2 linked regions of the Pontiella desulfatans genome follow. The protein of the gene in region 1 binds, or shares a complex with, the protein of each later gene. Links are inferred from orthologs where the notes say so. Each region holds a gene or a part of one and is shown on either strand. Other genes may lie near its edges. The genes, in order: E9954_RS11355 and gcvH.

Region 1 (3,093 bases):
GTCACGCTGGTGTGCGAAACCAGGCGGTTGTCGGTGCTGACGCTAACGGACAGCCCATTGTCGACCATGAGTTGGATCGGGTGGTCGCCCAGGCTTTGAAATTCCGGGATGGTCTGCAGGTTTGAGGTGGGGCAGACCTCGATGGTGATGCGCTGGTTGGCGATGTATTCAATCAGTTGCCCGATATATTTCGATTTGTCCCGGATCGTTTTCAGTTTTATGGCCGCCTCGGAAAACAGGAACGTACCGTGGCCGATGCGGTTGGCATAGCACTCGGTAATCGCCTGGAAAATGGACTCGGGGCCGTAGGCCTCGCCGGCGTGCACGGTCTTTCGCAGGAAATGTTTGTGCGAATAATCAAAGGCTTCCTTGTGGTGGATGGCGGGATAGCCGGCTTCTTCGCCGGCCAGATCGAACCCGACGACCGGAAGGCCTTCGTCGCGTAGTTTGACGGCTTCCTTGGCAAGCCCGAGCGACGCGCGGGCATAGGTGTAGCGGATGTTGGTTTTGCCGACGCGGTTGATGAGCCGGTCGTAGTAGGGCGACATCTGGCGGTTGAAGCGCCGCATGGCGCACAGGATGACGCCGCACTCGAACGGCATGTCGTTCTCCGCCACCGAGGCGTTGAGGTGTTGTTTGGCCCTCCCAAGTCCCCGGCAGACGGCCCGGACGACGTCGCCAATTTCGGTGCCGTGGGTGATGTGCAGCTGCGGGGCGAAGCGCACTTCGATGTAGCGGACGCCCTCGGCATGCGAATCCTCGGCCAGCTCGAACGCGGCGCGTTCGAGGTTTTCGTGGTTTTGCAGCACGCCGACGGTGTAGGCGAAGCCGGCCAGGTATTCGCCCAGGTTGGCGTAGCGTTCCTTGAACACCAGCTCATTCAGGCCGGCCTCCTCGTAGGAGGGCAGTCCAACCTTCCCGGCCTTCGCCATTTCAATGAGGCTTTGCAGGCGCAACGAGCCATCGAGATGCAGGTGCAGGTCGGTCTTCGGGATTTTTCGAATGAATTGTTCAGTGATCTTTGACATTGTTGCGCTACTTTAGCCGCCAACAAGAAACCGGACAAAATAAAAAATGCTGATAGTTGAATCCCAGAGCCTGGACGTCTACCGCAACCTGGCGATCGAACAATATCTCATGGATACGGTGCACGACCAGGGGCCGGTGCTGTTCCTTTGGAGGAGCGAGTGCGCGGTGGTGATGGGCAAGAACCAGAATCCGTGGCGCGAATGCCGGCTGGACCTGATGGAGCAGGAGGGCGTTCCGCTGGCGCGGCGCATTTCGGGGGGCGGCACGGTTTATCACGATACGGGCAACTTGAACTATTGCGTAATCGTCGGGCGTGAGGAATATCGCGAGGAGCGGGCCTATGAAATGGTTTTCCATGCCTTGGAAACCTTCGGCGTCCGGGCCGAGAGGACGGGCAAGAGCAATCTGAGCGTGGACGGGCTGAAGTTTTCGGGAAATGCATTCGCGTTTCGCCAGGGGAGGGCGCTGCACCACGGAACATTGCTGCTCAATACGGATATGGAACGGCTCGGCCGCTATCTGGGAACCATGCTGGAGGGCATTCAAACCCATGCGATTGCCTCCGTCCCCGCATCGGTGGCAAACTTGGGGCTCGATCTCCCGTCCGTTGCCGATGCGCTGAAAAAAAGCTTCGGCATTTTCTATGGCAATGGCGGAATTCCCCGGTTTTTGGACGATGAATTTCCGCAGTCGGGCATTCGCGGGTTGGTCGATCTCCAGCAGTCCGACGTTTGGCGCTACGGCGCGACTCCGCGGTTTTCTTTGCAAATCAACGGGTTGCCGATGGAGGTGGTCCGGGGGATGGTTGTGGCCGGGGATGCCGCCGGAATGCCGTTCAAGGATATTGCGTTTTCCTTGGTTTGCTAGGTTGACTAAAAGGGGTTAAATACTTAGATTGTAGTCCGAAACCTACGATATGGAGGCATTACATGAAGGTGTTGGCTAAGTTTTTTGTTTTTGTAACCATCGCGACCGTGATTGCTGGGTGTGCCAGCGACACGGCCTATATCCCGCGCATCCCCCCGGAAGCGCAGGCTAAATTGCTCGATTATTTTGAAAAACCCGATAACAAGGTGTTCATCATTGCCATCGATCCGGGCGGCGACTTTGCCTATGCCTACGACTATGGCAAGTCGACCCTCAAGGAAGCCGCCCGCGTTGCGGTTAAGAAATGCGACGAAAGCCGCAATGACAATGGAATCATTGCCCGTCCCTACATCTACGCGATGAACAACGAGGTCGTTTATGAAAAAATGATCCGTTCCGCGCAGAAGAGCGGTAATGTTGAACAAGAGCGTGAAGCCCAGAAGCAAGAGCTTGAGCAGGTGGATGAGGCCGAGAATCCCGAAGCCGTCAAAGAGCTCGAAGCCGAAGACGCTTCGGCTGCAGAGCCAGTTGAAGAGATGTAATGTTCGAAGCTCAGGCAGTCGTTCAAAACGAGGCCGGCATCCATTGCCGGCCTTCTGCTATTCTGGTCCGGGAAGGCTCGGCCTATTCCGGCGAGATCCTCGTGAAGGCCGCCAGCGGCGCATGCACCCTGACCTCCGCCCTTGAATGCATCATGCTGGGGCTGGAAAAGGGAGCCGAAGTAACCATCCAGGTGACCGGCCCCGATGAAGACGGGTTTGGCAAAAAGCTTGTTGAGCTCTTTGAAACCCACTTCGACTTTCCCCCGCAGTAGCCGGTTCCTCCGGAGCCGGCCTAGAGTGGGGGAAGCGGTGAGGGGGCGAGTGGGGGATGATTCTCCCTGTCTCCGATTCCCCCCGTCTCCCACTCATGTTTTATCCCCCTCATATAATCCCCCACCGGGGTTGACCCCCGTTCGTTTACTGGTATAGTTCCCGCGAATTTTTGCCAAATACATTGGCTTTAAAGAATAATCCAACCCCATAACCAGGAAGGAAATATCATGTCTACTAAGGTTCTTGACGCTGTAAAACCCGGTGTTCTGTTTGGTGACGACGTTGCCAAGGTGTTCCAGATTGCCAAGGAAAACAAATTCGCCCTGCCGGCCGTCAACGTTGTTGGCTCCGACTCCATCAACGGGGTTCTCGAAGCGGCTGC
Region 2 (3,069 bases), 1.1 Mb from region 1 along the record:
TCATTGAATCTCCCGAAGAGATGCAGCGCCTTGCGCTGTTCCTGAAGCGGTCGGGCAAGACGATCGGCTTTGTGCCCACCATGGGGTTCCTGCACGCAGGCCATCTTTCGCTCATGCGACTGGCCCGCGAAAAATGCGATGTGCTGGTTGCGAGCATCTTCGTGAATCCAACCCAGTTCGGCCCCAACGAAGATCTCGATGCCTACCCGCGCGATTTCGAGCGGGATGAATTGCTCTGCGAAGAGGAGGGCGTCGATATTGTTTTTTATCCGGAGCCCGGCAACATGTATGCCGCCGACGCCAGCGTGTGGGTGGACGAGGAGTCGCTCTCGGGCGTGCTCTGCGGCGCATCGCGCACCGGCCATTTCCGCGGGGTTTGCACCGTCGTTGCCAAGCTATTCAATCTGGTGCTGCCGGATCTGGCCGTCTTTGGCGAAAAGGATGCGCAGCAACTGCGCATCATCGAACGCATGGTGCGCGACCTTAACTTTCCGGTGGAGATTGTGCGGGGCGCCATTGTTCGCGAACCGGACGGCTTGGCGATGAGCTCGCGCAATAAATACCTGACCGAACTCCAGCGCCGGAATGCGCTTTGCCTCAGGCAGGCGCTCGACCACGTGGTGGATCTGGTTGGCCAGGGGGTGGTGGATGTTGCCGTTCTTGGAAAGTCCGTCGCGAATCTTATGGCCAGCGTGCCCGATGCGGTTGTCGACTATGTCGAGTTCGTCGATGACGAAACATTGCAGCCCGTCGGGCGGGTCAAAGGGAAAACCTTGGTTGCGCTTGCCGTGAAAATTGGAACAACGCGCCTAATTGACAATGCCGTGGTCGTGCCGTAGTGGTTTGCAACGGAAACGCTTGCAGGATTCCCTTCATTTTTTGGATATTTTTGTTTGAATGCGATGAGCTCATCATTACATTGGTGACCGCTTTGGGAACAAAGGTGCGGTAGCCAAGCGGTTAGGCAGTGGATTGCAAATCCATCTAGATCGGTTCGACTCCGATCCGCACCTCCACTTTTTATTCAGGTCATTAATCGATAACCAGGAGATGTAATATGTCGGTTCCACAAGATCTGTTCTACGCCAAAACCCATGAATGGGTATCTCTCGATGACGGCATCGCAACGGTCGGCATCAGCGACTTTGCCCAGAGCCAGCTCTCTGACCTGACCTTTGTTGAATTGCCCGAGGTGGGAACCGAGTTTTCTGCCGGCGACGAAGCCGCCGTGGTTGAATCCGTCAAGGCCGCCGCCGATGTCTACGCCCCCGTGGGTGGCGAAATCATCGAAGTCAACAGCGAGCTGGAAGACAACCCGGAACTCATCAACAAAGACGCTTTCGGCGCTGGCTGGCTCTTCAAGATCCGGGTGAACGACGAGTCGGAAGTGGATGACATGATGGATGCGGATTCCTACGAGGAACTCTGCCCCGACGACTAGTCGTTTTCCATGCATGGAATGTCGAGGAGGATGCCTATCCTCCTCTTTTTGTTTTTGTGCCGCAGGCGCACCGCCTGCCTCCGCCAAGAGGAAAACCATGAAGGCCTGGTCGGTCAGTTTCAGCAATCCCGTTCCCTATCGGCAAGGACTGGACATCCAGCGCCGTTTGCTCAAGGCGCGTCAGGATGGGCTGATTCCGGACACCGTGTTGATTCTTCAGCATACACCGACCGTCACGCTGGGCAACCGCGGGCGCGATAACTATCTGCTCAAGACCGAAGCGGAATACCGCGAGCTGGGCATCGACCTTTTCCATGTCGAGCGCGGTGGCGATGTCACCTTCCATGGCCCCGGCCAGTGGGTGCTTTATCCCATCCTCTACCTCGGCGGGAACGACGCCGATTCGCACGGCTACCTCAACAACCTTGAGGAGACCGCCATCCGCACGTTGGCCGACCATGGCATCGAAGGCTTTCGCCGCGAAGGCAAGTCCGGCGCGTGGACCCAGGCCGGAAAGATCGCCGCCATCGGCTTCCGCCTCAAGAAATGGGTCTCCTTCCATGGCATGAGCTTCAACGTCGCCAACGACCTCATGGGTTTCGACACCATCGTGCCGTGCGGCCTCGTCGGCGAACCCGTCGCCACCATGAAAACCATCCTCGGCGACCAATGCCCGGAAATGCCCGCCGTCGGCGACTCCCTCCTCAACCATTTCTCCACCGTCTGCAACCGCGAACTGGAACGGTTCGATGCGGATGGGGAGCTGCCTCCTGATCTGGCGAGGTTCATCGTAGACGAAGATTCCAGCTTCGTTTGATTCTGCAACGCGCGTTGTTCTGCCTAACGAAGCTGGAAGCTTCGTCTACAAAATCCTGAACGGCACGGCGGGGATGCGGAGGGTTCGAGCCTCGCGTGCTTGTGGCGTGTGGCGTGCGTTCGGCGATCAGCTCGAAGGGCAGGTTGCCTTCCAATCCTTTTTCAGTGGCCGAATGTGGGCAATAGGGGTTTGATATGTACGGCAAGCAAACCTATTATGCCGGTGTGAAAAACGAACTGAAATTGGATCGAAGCGTGTTGTCTGTGGTGTCATTGCATGCAGCAGGCGACGACAAGGCGTATTGGCAATCTCGTTCTCCGGAAGAGCGGTTGCAGGCGATTCAAATGAACAGGCAGGCGGCTTATGGAAAACCAAGTGCTACCGGACGACTTCAAAGAATTCTTGAAGTTGCTAAACGCTCATGAGGTTGAGTATCTGCTGATCGGCGGGTATGCAGTGGGCTACCACGGATACCCACGAACGACTGCGGATATGGATGTCTGGGTGGCTTTGAATCCCGATAATGCAAGAAAGCTGGTCGGCGTCTTTCACGAGTTCGGCATGGTGTCGGATGACATCTCGGAAAATCTCTTTCTTGAGCCCGGAAATATTGTGCGCATGGGATTGGCTCCGGTAAGAATCGAAGTGCTTAATGAAATCGACGGCGTTGAATTCGATGAGTGCCGTAGACGTTCGTTAAGCACTCAAATTGATGACGTGGACGTTCCCCTTATTTCTCTTGCCGACTTACGGCTAAACAAAAAGGCTTCGGGACGTTACAAAGATTTGGATGACCTCGATAACCTGCCGG

Evidence for each region.
Region 2: the proteins of E9954_RS11355 (region 1) and gcvH are in contact, whole or in part, in a crystal structure (PDB 3A7A), measured with the Escherichia coli proteins. The link is inferred for Pontiella desulfatans from one-to-one orthologs.

What each region holds. Positions count from the first base shown.
Region 1 is NZ_CAAHFG010000001.1:3,223,211-3,226,303, reverse strand. Bases 213-2,985 are described here. They hold E9954_RS11355 (lipoate--protein ligase family protein), read left to right. Parts: upstream 213-1,074; coding sequence 1,075-1,896; downstream 1,897-2,985. Other genes in these bases: fbaA (class II fructose-bisphosphate aldolase), read left to right, coding at 2,939-2,985; E9954_RS11345 (HPr family phosphocarrier protein), read left to right, coding at 2,438-2,710; E9954_RS11350 (hypothetical protein), read left to right, coding at 1,959-2,438; E9954_RS11360 (adenosine deaminase family protein), read right to left, coding at 213-1,028. Also shown: more of E9954_RS11360, read right to left, coding at 1-212; more of fbaA, read left to right, coding at 2,986-3,093. UniProt on the Escherichia coli protein: Catalyzes both the ATP-dependent activation of exogenously supplied lipoate to lipoyl-AMP and the transfer of the activated lipoyl onto the lipoyl domains of lipoate-dependent enzymes.
Region 2 is NZ_CAAHFG010000001.1:4,273,232-4,276,300, reverse strand. The notes cover bases 1-2,749. They hold gcvH (glycine cleavage system protein GcvH), read left to right. Parts: upstream 1-1,057; coding sequence 1,058-1,441; downstream 1,442-2,749. Other genes in these bases: E9954_RS15210 (nucleotidyltransferase), read left to right, coding at 2,622-2,749; E9954_RS32540 (hypothetical protein), read left to right, coding at 2,453-2,683; lipB (lipoyl(octanoyl) transferase LipB), read left to right, coding at 1,539-2,258; panC (pantoate--beta-alanine ligase), read left to right, coding at 1-839. In the rest of the region: more of E9954_RS15210, read left to right, coding at 2,750-3,069. UniProt on the Escherichia coli protein: The glycine cleavage system catalyzes the degradation of glycine. The H protein shuttles the methylamine group of glycine from the P protein to the T protein.